DNA from 3 places in the Paenibacillus sp. EB106-04-04-XG159 genome. Region 1 is predicted to be linked to each of the others. Evidence: predicted binding sites of a transcription regulator. Region 1 holds the regulator's gene; each other region holds the start of a gene.

Evidence for each region. Region 1 encodes Rex, which represses fermentation and respiration genes when NADH is low (regulators of the CRP and FNR family bind a similar motif). Its sites were predicted from a motif close to TTGTGAAATATTTCACAA; they were not measured.
Region 2: the regulator Rex is predicted to act here: its motif matches at 3,032-3,049, upstream of adhE (bifunctional acetaldehyde-CoA/alcohol dehydrogenase).
Region 3: the regulator Rex is predicted to act here: its motif matches at 2,250-2,267, upstream of AC3WTP_RS01085 (cytochrome ubiquinol oxidase subunit I).

The regions. Positions count from the first base shown of each region.
Region 1 is NZ_JBYTDY010000011.1:59,808-65,336, reverse strand. It holds gene AC3WTP_RS14660 (tetratricopeptide repeat protein) at 1-458, shown strand, start outside; gene dinG (ATP-dependent DNA helicase DinG) at 569-3,439, shown strand; gene AC3WTP_RS14650 (redox-sensing transcriptional repressor Rex) at 3,487-4,140, shown strand; gene AC3WTP_RS14645 (amidohydrolase) at 4,133-5,440, shown strand; gene AC3WTP_RS14640 (hypothetical protein) at 5,456-5,529, shown strand, end outside.
Region 2 is NZ_JBYTDY010000012.1:58,493-64,021, forward strand. It holds gene adhE (bifunctional acetaldehyde-CoA/alcohol dehydrogenase) at 316-2,937, opposite strand; gene AC3WTP_RS15645 (Crp/Fnr family transcriptional regulator) at 3,535-4,245, shown strand; gene AC3WTP_RS15650 (hypothetical protein) at 4,497-5,231, opposite strand; gene AC3WTP_RS15655 (ABC transporter permease) at 5,404-5,529, opposite strand, start outside.
Region 3 is NZ_JBYTDY010000001.1:228,666-234,194, forward strand. It holds gene AC3WTP_RS01075 (Glu/Leu/Phe/Val family dehydrogenase) at 1-230, opposite strand, end outside; gene AC3WTP_RS01080 (MGDG synthase family glycosyltransferase) at 547-1,755, opposite strand; gene AC3WTP_RS01085 (cytochrome ubiquinol oxidase subunit I) at 2,499-3,911, shown strand; gene cydB (cytochrome d ubiquinol oxidase subunit II) at 3,904-4,923, shown strand; gene cydD (thiol reductant ABC exporter subunit CydD) at 4,923-5,529, shown strand, end outside.

The sequences.
Region 1 (5,529 bases):
TGATGGAAAATGCAGAGAAGGAAATGATGGATACTGTTGATCTCCATATGCCTGATTACAGTGATCCATTTCAGAGAGGACAGGGCTACTTTACCCTGCGAATGTATAAGCAAGCAGTTAACTATCTAGAGAATGCCGTAGTTCATCAGCCAGACAAATGCTTAATTCGTATATTATTGGGTCTGTCGTATCTGCATCTTGGTCGTAACCAAGAAGCATGCCGTCATTTGCATTTTATAATTCCATTGACCGATGATCTGAAGCTGAAGGCCATTGCGTATAACGCTCTTGGCTGTATACAGATGCTTCACAGCAATACCGAGAAAGCTCAGCATTATTTTCATAAAGCGCATTTTACTGATCCAAGCATTCCAGAGCCGATCGCAAACCTGAAGGTATGTACGAACAAATGCGGCAGCCTGCAGTTTGGAGAAAAAAGGGTTGTATCCATCGTTTAACATACAGTGAGCAGAGGGGGAACATTCTTTCGGGTGTTTCCCTCTGCTCATTTTCAAAAAGGCGAACATCTGTTATTCTATTAACAGAATTGGTGAGAGGAATTGTGACAATGAGATTTGCCGTATTAGACTTTGAAACGACAGGCAATCAGCCGGGAGACGAGATCATACAGATCGGCCTGGTCATCCTTGATGATAAGCTGCAGATCGAGCAGGAATATCATACGCTCGTTCGACCAACTATTAAGATCCCCGATTTTATTACTCAATTGACTGGAATCGACGACAGTATGGTGAAAGATGCTCCAGATCTGGATGAAGCGATGACGGGAATGGTGCCGCTGCTTAATGATGTTGTGCTTGTAGGACATCATGTGGCATTTGATTATCAATTTTTACGGAGCGCTTTAGAGCAGACTGGATACTTGCCGTTTACTGGAAGGATTCTGGATACCATCGAAATGCTGCGAATCTTATTTCCATCTCTGACCTCGTATCAGCTTGGATCGGTTGCGCAGTCATTCGATATTGTACATGACCGCCCGCATCAAGCAGACAGCGATGCTCGCGCAACTGCAGATATTTTCGTGAAGTGCTTAGAGACCATTAATGACCTGCCCTTGCTTACTCTCCAGCGTCTAGTCGAGCTGCTTGGGGAAGAGGAACGAGATCTAGGCTGGCTTCTGCAGGCTCTGCTTGATGAACGAGAGCGCGACGTAACGCGAATGGCTGAGGATGCTCGAGCACTTTCCTTCCGACAATTGGTATTTCGTGTGGATGAATGGACAGATAATCAGCCTCCTCGCGAAGGGCTTAGCGAGTCTCCACTGCAAGGTGTCTCATTCACATCGTTTATGAGTGAGATTCACCGTACATTGCAAGAGAAGCTTGAGCACTATGAACCGCGCGAGGCTCAGGAACAGATGTTTCGTGAAGTGATGAATTGTATGGAAGATGATCGACATCTTCTCATTGAAGCAGGTACAGGTACGGGAAAATCTTTAGGTTACCTGATTCCTTCTATCTATTATGCGGTTAAGAATGATAAGAAGGTAATTGTCAGCACACATACCATAAATTTGCAAGAACAGCTGAGACAGCGAGATTTACCGCTTCTAGAGCACATTGTACCTGTTTCATTCAAGGCAACGGTCTTAAAAGGTCGCAGTCACTATTTGTGTTTGAGAAAATTTGAACATAAAATAAACTATAGAGATTTCCTGCATGGACGCGACGATGTATTAACCGCTGCACAGATGATGGTATGGTTAAGTCAGACTGAGCACGGTGATGACGAGGAGCTGTATCTAACGCATAAAGGCCCAGAATTTTGGGATACTGTGGCGAGCGACAGCGATTCCTGTCTTAATCGGGCGTGCCCATGGTTTAAGCGCTGCTTCTACCATCGCGCGAAGAATGATGCCAATCAATCGGATATCATCATCACGAACCATTCTTTATTGTTTACTGATGTCATAGCTGAGCATCGACTGCTGCCTGCTTATGAGCATTTGGTTATTGATGAAGGGCATCATTTTGAAGAAACCGCGAGCAAGCATTTGGGCATACATCTGCAATATTTTTCATTGATGCACCCGCTGACACGTTTGGTGAAAGATAGTAAGAACGGCTTATTGCTGCTGTTGCAAACGCGGCTTCGTCTGTCAGGCAGTGAGAAAGCAATGATCTGGGCTGACGGCATTGAGAAGCTGCTTACACAGCTCGTCGATGTACGAGACGTCTGGGACCGTCTTCATGATGTCCTATATCAATTGATGCCGCCTCCAGAGCCGGGACAAGCTGAAGCAGGACAATCCGTACTCCGACTGCAATCTGGCGCTCGACCGCGGGATTGGCAGGGGATCGCTGAGCTTGAAGAAGATGTATATGTTCGTCTAGGTGAAATTGTACGTACGGGCGAAAAGCTTGTATTGGAATGGAAAGATGCGGATGACGAAGAGCTGCAGCCCGTGATAACAGATGTTACGGGGATATTCAAGGAGATCTCAATTATTCGCGAGGATTTCCGCCTCTTTATGAAAGCAACTGATCCAGATTCTGTGTATTGGATGGAAGGCAATGCTCAGTATAAGCATAAGTCGATGCATCTGTACGCAGTGCCAGTTGATGTCAGCGAAGCGCTAAATCGATACTTCTTCGAACCGAAGAAAAGTGTCATTCTGACTTCGGCAACATTATCTGTCGACAAGTCATTTCAGTATTTAGAGGAACAGATCGGTTTGAAGGAGGCTTCTAGTACCGGAAGATTGCATACCGTTATTCTTCCGTCTCCGTTCAATTACCGCGAGCAAGCGCTAGTTGTCATTCCGCGAGACTTTCCAACGGTTAAGGGCTCTGTGGATCCGATCTTTACCGATAAATTGCTTCATTCGCTTGCAGATGTAGCCATTGTGACAAAGGGTAGAATGTTGGTGCTGTTTACGTCGTACCGCATGTTGAAGGAAGTGTATGAACCGCTGAAGGAGATGCTTCAGCCGCATGGTGTTCAAGTATTGGGACAAGGCATGGACAGCGGCAATCGAAGCAAGCTGACTCGCCGTTTTCAGGAGCATCCTGCATCCGTGCTGTTAGGAACTAGCAGCTTCTGGGAAGGGGTGGACATTCCTGGTGAGGCTTTGACTTGTCTAGCGATTGTTAGACTTCCGTTTCAGCCGCCTAATCATCCGCTTGTTGAAGCGAAGTCCGAACGCTTAAAGCGTCAGAATCAGAATCCGTTCCGGAAGCTATCGATTCCACAAGCCGTTATTCGCTTTAAGCAAGGGTTTGGACGATTAGTTCGAACCTCTAGGGATCGTGGTATCGTAATTATTTATGATACCCGTGTAATCGAGACGAGTTATGGCAAACATTTCTTATATTCTTTACCTGGTCCTAAGATGGAGCATATGACTACCGAGCACTTAGTGCCGCGGATCCGTGATTGGTTCAGGGAGGAGCAGGAAAGAGCTTTACAAGATTAATCAAAACTATGATGATAATCAGCTATGTAGAAGGGGGATCACAGGATATGAAAGCGATGAAGATTTCAGAAGCCGTAGTTAGACGTCTGCCGATCTATTTACGGCACCTCATGGAATTGAAACAGCGTGAAGTTCTAACAATATCATCTCAAGATTTAGGTCAGAAGCTGGATCTGAATCCTGCCCAGATTCGTAAGGACCTCGCTTATTTTGGAGACTTTGGTCGTAAAGGTATTGGTTATGATGTGTCTTATCTGATCGAGCAGATTAGACATATCCTAAAGCTTGATCTCAAGATTCACGTGGGATTAGTCGGTGCTGGTAAACTCGGTCAAGCGCTGTGCAACTATACCACGTACTTGCAAGATAATATGAAGATTGTTGCTGTATTCGATGCGCATCCAGATAAAATGGGAACAGCATTGAATAATCTTATGGTGCAGCCAATGGATCAGTTGATCGATACAGTTAAGGATATGGGGATTCGGATAGGTATTATTACGGTACCTGCGCTGGAAGCCCAAAATGTTGCGGATCAGTTCGTCGAAGCAGGTGTGGAAGCGATCTTGAACTTTGCTCCTGTTATTCTGAAGGTACCGCCGCATGTTCGCGTGCATACTGCAGATTTCACGACGGATCTGTTCAGCTTGGCTTATTACTTGCAAGATGAAGAAGGAAAGGAAACGATTGAGAATGCCTAAAAGGTTCATCGTCCATAACGGACGCTTTGCTCAGATCCATCCGGATGCAGAATCGAGCACTATTGATGGATACATGGTTGTAGAGAACGGAAAGATTGTCTACCTCGGTGAAACGCTGCCGGATCATTATAAGGAAGATTCGGAGTTGTTTGATGGCAGCGGTCTGTTCTTTATGCCGGGTTTAGTCAATACCCATGGACATGCTGCAATGACATTATTGCGCGGTTACGGCGATGATATGGTGCTTCAACAATGGCTTCAGCAAAAAATGTGGCCAATGGAGGCTAAGTTTACTGACGAAGATGTGTATTGGGGCTCTGCTCTCGCTGTGCTGGAAATGCTGAAGAGCGGCACCACTACGTTCGTAGATATGTACGACCATATGGATGAGGTCGGGAAGGTTGTTGAGCAAGCAGGTATTCGCGCGGGATTAATGCGCGGTGCCATCGGTCTATGCAGCGAAGAAGTGCAGCAGATGAAGCTGGAAGAGGCTGTGCGCTTTGCGAAAGATTGGAACGGACGTGCGGAAGGTCGAATTACGACCATGCTTGCTCCACATGCACCGTATACTTGTCCTCCCGCTTTCATTGAGAAATTCGTGCAAGCCGCTCATGATCTGGATATGATGCTTCATACACATATGTCTGAAACTAGAGCAGAGGTTGAACAAAATGTGCAGGAGTACGGATTGCGTCCTGTCGCGCATCTGGAGAAGTTGGGTTTCTTCAGCAGACCGTCGTATATAGCTCATGGCGTTCATCTCACAGACGAAGAAATCGAAATATTGGCTAAACATAAGGTCGGCGTATCTCATAACCCTGCCAGCAACCTGAAGCTGGCAAGCGGAGTAGCTCGAGTTACTGACCTGCTCCGAGCAGGCGTGAACGTATCCCTGGGAACAGATGGAGCAGCTAGCAATAACAATCTAGATATGTTCCAAGAGATGCGTTTGGCTGCATTTATCCATAAGGGAGTATCTGGCGATCCAACAGCGGTACCCGCTGCGGAAGCAATGCGAATTGCGACTATTAATGGCGCCCAAACGATCCAGCTTCAGGATGTCGGCTTGCTCGCTCCTGGAATGAAGGCGGATTTCATCGCTGTCGATATTGATCAACCGCATCTCCTGCCGCATACGGACCTAGTATCCCACATGGTATACTCGGCTTCCGGCAAGGATGTTAAGCATGTATGGGTTGATGGCAAGCAAGTAGTCAATAATGGAGCCTGCTTGACCCTTGATGAAGAACGGGTACGCCGCGAAGCAGCACGCTGTTTCGAAGGCTTGCTGTCTCGTTAAGTGGAGGATATGTGAATGTTATCTAGAAGCAGACCAAGGAAGCGCTATAGCCGAGTGCGGATTGTCGTTCTGGCTGCGCTCGTAGTGAT
Region 2 (5,529 bases), on a different contig from region 1:
TATAATATAAATCTAACCTCTATTCACAAGGAACGCAACCGCATCGATAAGCTTGGTTCTTCTCTGGCTGCTGCAGCATTTCCTTGCTATGAGACTATTGTACTCCCTACAATCGCTATACAATGTGATGAAAATCACAATGAAACACCTCAAGCATGCTTTACATCACACGAAATGCATCAATTTTGTGAAATTAATCTCAAACCTAGCGAAGTGGTAAATTTACCATCATCCAATATGTTGAAAAAGGGCAGCAGACATGATGTCTGCTGCCAATAGCTATATTAAAGAGGTGGATGAATCCATTAGCAATTCTTACTCAAAGCGACCGTAGAAAGCATCACGGTATATGTCTGCCAGCTCTGTTACAAGCGGCATCTTCGGATTAGCTGTTGTACATTGGTCTTCGAATGCGCGGTCAGCCAAGCTGTCAACGCCTGCTTCGAATTCCTTCGCGTCGAAGCCGGTTTCTTGGAATGTTTGCGGCAAGCCCAGTTGACGGTTCAAGTCTCGGACCGCTTCGATCAAGCTCTTCACGCCTTCTTCAGTCGTGCGGCATGGCAATCCAAGGATGCGCGCAATTTCTGCATAGCGCTTATCTGCTACGAAATGATCATATTTAGGGAAGGAAGCAAACTTCGTTGGCTTCTTCGCGTTGTAACGGATAACGTGCGGCAGCAGGATCGCATTCGTACGTCCATGAGGCGTACCGTATTGAGCACCCCATTTGTGCGCCAAGCTATGGTTAATGCCGAGGAACGCATTCGCAAACGCCATACCAGCGAGCGTCGAAGCATTGTGCATCTTCTCACGAGCGACTGGATCTGCTTCGTTAGCTGATTTAACCAAGTTTTCGAATACCAATTGGACCGCTTTGATAGCAAGCGCATCGGAATAATCACTAGCCATTACAGATACGTATGCTTCAATCGCATGAGTCAGCACGTCCATACCTGTATCTGCGACTGCTACACGCGGCAAGCTGTATACAAACTCTGGATCGATGATGGCAACATCTGGAGTCAATTGATAGTCAGCAAGCGGATACTTAGTATGACCATTTTCCTTATCCGTAATTACAGCGAACGATGTTACTTCAGAACCAGTACCCGAAGTTGTTGGAATCGCAACAAATTTCGCTTTTTGACCAAGCACTGGATATTTATAAGTCCGTTTGCGAATATCCATAAACTTCTGCTTCAAGTTATTGAAGTCTGTATCCGGGTATTCGTAGAACAGCCACATGGCTTTCGCAGCATCCATTGGAGAACCGCCGCCAAGTGCAATGATGCAGTCTGGTTTGAATCGGTTCATCATGTCAGTACCGCGCTTCACCGTGTTAGTGGACGGATCTGGCTCAACATCGTAGAAGATCTCGATTTGAACTGGATTGCGGCGTTTCAGCAAGTAGTGCTCCAATTTTTGAACGTAGCCGAGCTTCATCATCATTGGGTCAGTAACGATCATGATGCGATTGATGTCAGGCATTTTTTCCAAGTATTGTGTAGAGCCTTTTTCAAAATAAATTTTGTTAGGAACTTTAAACCATTGCATGTTCACAGTACGCTTCGCCACCCGTTTCACGTTGATGAGATTGACAGATGTTACGTTGTTGGAAGTGGAATTGCGTCCATAAGATCCGCAGCCAAGTGTCAGAGATGGAATATTCGTATTGTATATATCACCGATCGCACCATGAGTGGATGGAGAGTTGACAAGAATCCGTCCAGTTTGCAATCGATTACCGAATTTATTGATAATTTCATCATTGCGGGAGTGGATTACTGAAGAGTGACCCATACCGCCGAATTGTACGATTTCAGCTGCGAGCTCAATACCAGCGTCCGCATTTTTAGCTTTATAGCATGCAAGGATCGGGCTCAATTTCTCAGCAGATAACGGGAAGTTTGGTCCTACTCCATCTATCTCAGCAACCAGGATCTTCGTGTCTGCCGGAACCTTCAAGCCTGCAAGCTCAGCAATCTTCACTGCTGGTTGACCAACGATTGTCGGATTCACTGCGCAAGTGCCAGATTTCATGGCAAGACCTTGCAGTTTAACTGTTTCTTCTTTATTGGTAAAGTAGCAGCCGTTTTGCTGCATCATCTTTTTCACTTCGTTGTAGATCGGCTCTTCAATAATTACAGCTTGCTCAGAAGCACAGATCATACCATTATCAAATGTCTTGGAAAGGATCAAGTCTGTTACAGCCTGATCGATCTTAGCGCTCTTCTCGATGAAGCATGGTACGTTACCTGGGCCTACGCCGAGAGCTGGCTTACCGCAGCTGTATGCTGCTTTAACCATTCCAGAACCGCCTGTTGCCAGAATCAAAGCGACGTCAGGGTGGTTCATCAATTCATTGGTAGCTTCCATGGATGGAATCTCGATCCATTGGATACAATGTTCAGGAGCGCCGTACTTGACTGCTGCTTCACGCAGGATGCGTGCCGCTTCCGAGCTGCTGAACTGTGCTGATGGATGGAAGCCAAAGATAATCGGATTGCGTGTCTTGATGGAAATAAGCGATTTGAACATAGTTGTAGAAGTTGGATTTGTTACTGGTGTGATACCCATTACGATACCGACCGGCTCAGCGATTTGGATGCAGTTATCAAAGTCATTCTCTTCGATAACGCCTACCGTTTTGCTATATTTAATGTTGTGATAAATATACTCGGTAGCAAAGATGTTCTTCGTGATCTTATCTTCGTAAACACCGCGCTTCGTTTCTTCAACTGCTGCTTTAGCCAGATACATATGCTTATCAAGTCCAGCTAGCGCCATTTGCTGTACAATCGTGTCGATCTGCTCTTGATTCATCTTCATGAATTCTTCATGAGCTTTCTTTGCGTTGTCAATGAGCTGTTGAATGTGTGCTGCAACTTGATTTTCTTTGTTTTCTACAGTTGGTTTCACTTCGGTCTTCGCCATCATTCTCCGCCTCCATATAAATTACTTTGACTTCAACACCATTTGTACTTCTACTCCAGTATCATCCATCTATATATGAGTGTCAAAGTCTTTTGTTTTGTGATTGTTTTCACAATGTAATCATAAACGATCGCAACCTTGGGGTATGTGATATTTTTCACGTATTTTCATTAAAAACATCATTTTTTTAAAATATTCAAAATGCATGCGCTTTCACTGCTGTAATTGCTATAATAAGAATGAAGAAACATCATCAAGTCTTCCTATAAAGTCATCACCCATAAGATGTATTCTATTGTAAAAAGAACAAGGTGTATTTAATCAACCTGGGACACAAACTGTTTTTAACAATCGTTATATCAATTTACCTAATTATACCTTTTCATGAAAATTTGTCAAAAGTGATTAATATCACCGCACTTTTTTGGACTGTAAATAAATAAAATCGCTAAAGAAATTGACAATTACGTTCTTAACGCTCAATATAGAGGTAAAGAATAAAAAAAGTGAAACATGTCACAAGGTTTGTATGCGATAGTTAACAGCTCGCGAATATGAGAACCAACCTTGAACATATAGGAGGGAAACCGAGTGGACCATATGAAGGAGCAATTCCACGAACACTGTAATATTTCATGCTTCTCGGAACAGAATCAGGAACATCTAATATCTTTATCTAAAGATCGGACATACCCTGAAGGCTCTCACCTGTTTTGGGAAGGGGACACTGCCGATAAATTGTTCTTGCTCAAGAGTGGACGTGTTAAGATCACAAAGTCAACAGATGAAGGGAAAGAATTGATTCTCTACATGTATCAAGCTGGAGACCTTGTCGGTCAAGTCGATCCATTCCACAGCACGAAGCATAGCTTCACCGCGGAAGTTATCGAGGAAGGCGAAGTTGGCGTTATCGAACAACGTGATATTGAAGTCTTGATCTGTCAGCATTGCGACTTCTCGATCGACTTTATGAAATGGATGGGAATTCACCATCGACTGACTCAAACTAAATTCCGCGATCTGATGATGTATGGTAAACCAGGCGCGCTATGCTCCACGCTTATTCGACTGTCCAACACTTACGGTCAAGACCTAGATGATGGCGGCATTCTGATTAATAAGAAGATTACGCATACAGATCTATCCAACATGATCGGGGCTACTCGCGAAAGCGTTAACCGGATGCTCAGCGATCTGCGCAAACGCGGTGTGATCGAATATGACAACGGTATGATCGTCATTCGTGAGCTTGAGCAGCTGCAGGAAGTATGCCACTGTGAGTTGTGTCCGAAGGAAATCTGCCGGATCTAGTCTGGATAATATATGGTATTTATATGATTGATATGCTTATAAGCGCTGTGTAGGAGTAGCTCCTCATATTCAGCGCTTTTTTTATTTCTATAATATTCTACCCCCACCCCGCCCCCCCTTATCGCTTATCTTCGCAAGGAATGAATCGTTCCGCTATTAGACTGTGATATCGCTTAGCGCCATTGAAAAAGAGGCTTGCCCCATAGGTAGAATCATCTACATATGCAACAGCCTCTGCACTAAATCATTTATCAGTTCTTCGATACCTGAATGATGATATTGTCATCAGGTTCCACTCGAATGTCGCTCATGTCCGTTATCTGAACGGGTTGATCATTCATCATTAACTGCACAGCGTAATTTTGCTTCAACGAGACACCGTTGATCTCAATAATATCCTTACTATCCTCAGACAATTTAACGTTTCCGAACTCTTTCAAGACTTCGACCAACTTCATCTCTTGTTCTAGCGGCATTGCATACGTAGAGGTGATATCCGGCAGCGCTGTGCCCCCATCAATCATTAACGTGACACTCGGAATAATCGCACTGCTCGTATCTACATCCAGCTCTTCCACATAGACCGTAAGCTGATCACCTTCTTTAATCGGTTGTGCCAGCTTTTCCTTTTGACGAATCTCATAATCGTTCAGCATGAGCCCCCAGGTCATCTTCGGATCTAGAGAGATATCTCCCACGGAAGCTATTTCAGAGGAGTCACTCTTAAGCTTTACAATACCTGTATGTGCCAATGCTTGACTAACAGTCATGCCTTGTTTCCATTCTATCGCAATTCGTTTTGTAATATTGGGGACATACGATCCCCCGTCAATCAACACAGTAACCTCTGGCAGCGTTTTCGTCTCTGCAGCCGATAATGCCGTTAATGGTTGAGACTCTGGTGCTTGAGAGCAGCCTGTAAGCAGAATTACGCCGATTAAGCCTAACCAGCTTAATCGTTTCCACCAAGATCGATGGTTGTTCATCCGTTCCACTCACCTTCACGCCTAATGTATAAATAATCTGAATATGCAAGCTTATCAATATCATTATGCATGAATGGTGCCAATAAAAAGTATCAAACATGTCATAAAATTCGCAATTGTCACGATATTGCCGGAATATCGGCAAGAACCGTGTATAATTAGTGTTTTTATGTCATATACCTATTCTCTTCATAATTAAGGTCATGTACGCTTTTCTCGTAATTAAGAAATAAATGTACTGAAATACAATGTAGATTCCAACTACGGTCAGCGCATACTGTATGATATTAACAAACAA
Region 3 (5,529 bases), on a different contig from region 1:
TTAGTTGGACCGATTGCATTGTTATGTTGGGAGCGGAAGCCTTCGAATACGCGAACTGAACCATCATCCATACGCACAGGGAAGCTGACGGACAGTACACGCTTAGGTTTCTTCAATATCTCTGTCACATGCTTAGGCAGTTGTAGCTTTGCCGCTGCAGCGTCCACCTGACGTTGTGCATTTAAATAAGGGTTCAACGAATCATCTGTAGTTGTGTTATGTTGTATCATATCCACTCACCTATCCTTCTAAATTGGTACAAAACGCTTGCTAATTATTATAAAGAGATGATTGACATTTTTAAATGGCTTTTGTGTATTTTATGTATAAAAATCACAATATACACTGATAAAAAAAATCCATGAGCGCTTGAAACACGAGGATATTAGCCGTAAATTATGGAAAAACCCATTATGCAAACGTATACATCACTATGAGGATTTATTCATTCGCTTAAATTATGGGTAAACGTGTAAATACTGAAAAAATACAAAAAGTCCGGTTCTCATCGAGTGCGTAACTCTACGAGACCGGATCTTGTTATGGCTAGCCCACTGGGCGCCGGAACCAAGACGGCGTTGAGCGGATAGCAGGTGCTGGCGTGCTTCTCAACTGCATGATGGCATCGATCGGATCCCGCTCAGTGCCTGAATGCTCTTGCTCTACGGCTTGGCGCATCTGCTTGAGCAGTTCTGGTTGTGCTGTGAAGCGGGACAAGCATTCAAGCAAGGATGGAACATCTTCTGCTTGGCAGGCAAGTCCGGTCTTCAGCAGATAGGAGATGTTATCCTGCTCTTGACCAGGCAACGGTTTATAAATGATAAGCGGCAGGTGCTGGGCTATCGCTTCCGCAGTTGTAACACCGCCTGATTTCGTAATCATCACATCAGCCATCGCCATATATTCATGCATGTTATTGATGTATCCTTTAATATGCACGTCGAGCGACACCTTCTCGCTCCAATGCTGAAGCTGACGCTGAAGCTTGTCGTTGCGACCGCACACGACGACGATCTGCAGGTCTTTGGTCCAAGCGGCAGACTCCATTGCGTGCAATATCGCCGGATCCAGCAAGCCGCAGCCGCCTCCCATGAGAAGGACAGTTAACTTCTCTGTGTGCAGCCCGTGCTGAACGCGAAGCTCCTCTTTATTATAAGCGTCATAGAAGGCAGGCCGTACCGGGATTCCGGTAACCACAATCTTGCTGCTGCGTATTCCTTGATGCTCCAGCTTCTGCTTAGCATGCTCGGATCCGACCAAGTACATATCTGTACATGGATACAGCCAGAAGCTGTGATCCGTATGATCGGTAATGACTGTCGCAGTTGGACAGTTAATGATGCGGCGTTCTTTCAATTTAGAGATTGCAGCGCTCGCGGCTGGAAATGTGCTTACAACGATAGTTGGATCTGTCTCACGAATGAGCTTGGCCAGCGGGCGCAAGCTTGTTAGGCGCACATTCTTGATGAATTGCGCCAGCTTGCGATCTTTCCGCATCCATTCGAAGAGTGTGCCGTACATGCCAGGGAAGTGCTTGAGCCATTGTACGAAGCAATAGGAGCCTACCATGTGAAGATGTGGCGCCATCTGTTCCAAATAATTTACGATTTGTACCTCTATATGATTGCCGTAACGTTTCCGCATTGATTCTTCAATTGCACTAGCAGCTTGTACATGACCATGCCCGAGTGAACCGGTCAGTACCAGTACTTTGGTTCTGTGAGTCTTGTCTGTTAGCGTCGTCCACCCGAACATACTCCACTCTCTCCTTGTGTTGTGTCTTTTGTTTAATCGTCAAGTCTGCATGGCTTATACTCTCATTTTATGAAATGGATGACTGTGGTAAAACCGACCCTGGATTGGTATTTGAACTAGACTTTCGTCGAGTACTTTTCGGTGAAGTTGTTACATAAACGGAGAGCAGGTATATGGAATGGAATGAATTCAACGGGTATACAGGAAGAGAAGCGCCAATATTCACAGGTGTCGTCAAGGCTATTGATAGCATTGAGGGTAGCTAGTCGATTGATACACTTTGTAACCACATCTTTAAAGCCATACTTATCTGTATCTATTATATAGAGGAATGATGAAATGTAAACCTATTTATGGAAAAATGGTATAATAGAACCCATTTCACAGAATGCGCTTGACAATAAACACTATTACAAAAGTTAAAATGCCTTATAAGTCAAACGCAAGTACAATTGTGATAGAATTCACCCACATTTTCAACAAACTTGTGAAGTTTGAGAAAAAGTTCTCAAATTGCTCAAAGAGAACGGGCAAGTGTGTGATAATTGTCACAACGATGAAGTGACTTTTTTGACAGAATGATGATGGGTCACGAGCAACACTCTTGATCTTCCGTTATACAGGCTAATACCGCCGACCGCAGGTTTCGATGGTCACTGAAGCAGGCGGAAGCGGCCACTTAGCTTGACATAGCATGTAAATATGGAAAATGGTACTAGTATGAGAAAGGTGGGGGATTACGGATGGATGTAGTTGAACTGTCCCGTATTCAATTCGCAGCGACGACGATATTTCACTTCTTCTTCGTTCCGTTGTCGATCGGATTGGCGCTGCTCATCGCCATTATGCAGACGATGTATGTCGTCAAAGGTGAAGAGCAGTACAGAAAGATGGCAAAGTTCTGGGGCAAGCTGTTCCTGATTAACTTTGCTGTAGGTGTAGTAACAGGTATTATTCAAGAATTCCAGTTCGGTATGAACTGGTCGGACTATTCTCGCTTCGTAGGAGACGTGTTCGGGGCGCCGCTTGCAATTGAAGCGTTGGCTGCGTTCTTTATGGAATCCACGTTTATCGGTTTATGGATATTCGGTTGGGATCGTCTATCGAAAAGAGTGCATTTGGCCTGTATCTGGTTAGTCGCGTTAGGGACGACGATGTCAGCCTTCTGGATTCTGGCAGCGAACTCTTTCATGCAGCATCCAGTCGGATATGAAATTGTTGATGGCCGCGCACAGATGAACGACTTCTGGGCACTCATTACCAACGGTCAGGCACTTGTAGAGTTTCCGCATACCGTATTGGGCGCATTTGCGACAGGCGCATTCTTGATCGCAGGTATTAGTGCGCTGCGCTTGATGCAGAAGAAGGATGTTGCCTTCTTCAAAAAGTCATTTAATATCGCTATCGTAGTAGCTTTGATCTCGTCAATTGGTGTTGCGCTTTTTGGTCACCAGCAAGCACAGTATCTGGTTGATACACAGCCAATGAAGATGGCTGCGGCAGAGGCCTTGTGGACGACGAGTGAAGACCCTGCGCCATGGACGGTATTTGCTAAGATTGACACAGAAAAACAGGAAAACAGCATGGAGTTACAGATTCCATATGCACTGAGCTTCCTTTCTTATAGTAAATTCTCCGGTGAAGTTATCGGGATGAAGGAACTGCAAGCGGAATATGAACAGAAGTATGGTCCAGGTGATTATATTCCTCCGGTTAAGACAACATTCTGGAGCTTCCGCATCATGGTTGTAGCAGGTTCGCTTATGATCTTGTTGGCTATGTACGGTGTATATATGATGGCTCGCAAGAAGATTGATCAGATTAAGCCTTGGTATTGGAAAATGATGGTATTTGGGATCTCCTTGCCGTTCATCGCGAATACAGCCGGTTGGATTATGACAGAGATTGGTCGTCAGCCTTGGACGGTATTCGGCTTAATGACGACAGCAGACAGTGTCTCTCCTAGCGTTACTTCAGGTGAGGTGTTATTCTCCCTGATCGCATTTACAACGATCTATACGATTCTATTAGTTGTCATGCTCTATCTGTTCGTTAAAGTGATTAAGAAGGGTCCAGATGCGGTGGATCATGATCACGCTGCAGAAGTAACGACGAACGATCCGTTCAGTAAGGGAGGTCAGAATCTCCATGTTTGAGTTGAGTGAACTGTGGTTTGTCCTTGTCGGTGTGTTGTTTGTTGGATTCTTCTTCTTAGAGGGATTTGACTTCGGTGTAGGTATGTCGACATTATTTTTAGCGAAAAATGATGGAGAGAAACGCGTATTAATCAACTCCATCGGCCCGTTCTGGGATGCCAATGAAGTGTGGCTCCTGACAGCGGGCGGCGCGATGTTCGCCGCATTTCCACATTGGTATGCGACGATGTTCAGCGGTTTCTATATTCCGCTCGTCGTGCTGCTGCTTGCGCTTATCGGACGCGGCGTAGCGTTTGAATTCCGTCACCAAGGAAGCACTGCAGCATGGAAGAAGACATGGGATATCGTCATCTTCATCGGCAGCATATTGCCGCCGTTCCTGTTTGGTGTCGTGTTCGCAACCTTTGTGCAAGGCTTGCCTATCGATCAGAATATGGAGATGCATGCCGCATTCTTCGGTGATATTGTAAATGTATATACTGTCCTTGGCGGTGTCGCAGTTACGTTGCTCTGTCTTGTACACGGTCTGATGTTTGCGTCCTTGCGCACTACAGGCGACCTGCAGGAACGCGCTCGCAAGCTTGCGAAGCTGTTGTTGGTTCCACTTGCGGTATTGCTGCTCGGATTCGGGCTTATGACTTACTTCAATACAGACTTCTTTGACAGCCGCGGCGCGGTTCTGATTGCGATGGCAGTCCTTGGTGTGATAGCCTTTATATTAGCAGGCTACTTCATGTCCAAGAAGCGCGATGGCTGGGCGTTTGGTATGACAGGTGCTGTGATTGCAATCGCGGTATCTGCAGTGTTCGTGGGCATGTTCCCGAACGTATTGGTTAGCTCTTTGGACAGCGCCTATAACATGACTGTATACAATTCGTCTTCTGGCGATTACTCGCTGAAGATTATGACAATCGTGGCGTTGACGCTGCTGCCATTTGTATTGGGCTATCAGATCTGGAGCTACTTTGTCTTCCATAAACGGATTAACGAGAAGGAGCATTTGACTTATTAATGGATAAATCACTACTTGGATATAAGGGGATCAAGCCCGTCATAGCGGTTCTTGCGTTGCTTACCCTGATTCATAGTGTGTCCATCATAATGCTGGCTAAAGGGCTGGCGGACGCGGTGTCCGCCCTCTTTGCCGGCGATACGCTGCAGGAACAGGCAAATAACATTGCCCTGTTCCTGCTTGCGTTTATCGTCCGTCAAGTGACGGCGCTCCTTATGCAGAAGATTGCCTATCGATTCGCAGAACGAACGGGGCGCGATCTCCGCAAGGAGCTGATGGATAAGCTGTTCCGTTTCGGGCCTCGGGTTGCGAAGCGGGAGGGGACGGGTAATGTCGTAACAATGGTGTTGGATGGCGTGGCTCAGTTCCGTACCTACTTAGAGTTAATATTGCCGCGTATGCTGGGGATGGCATTCACACCCATCATCATATGGATCTATATATTCACGCAGGATAAGATCTCAGCGCTCATCTTAGCGATTACGATACCTATTCTGATCATATTTATGATTCTGATTGGTCTGGCTGCGAAGAAGCAGGTAGATAACCAGTTGAAGTCTTATCGCATCTTGTCCAATCACTTTGTCGATTCGCTGCGAGGGCTGG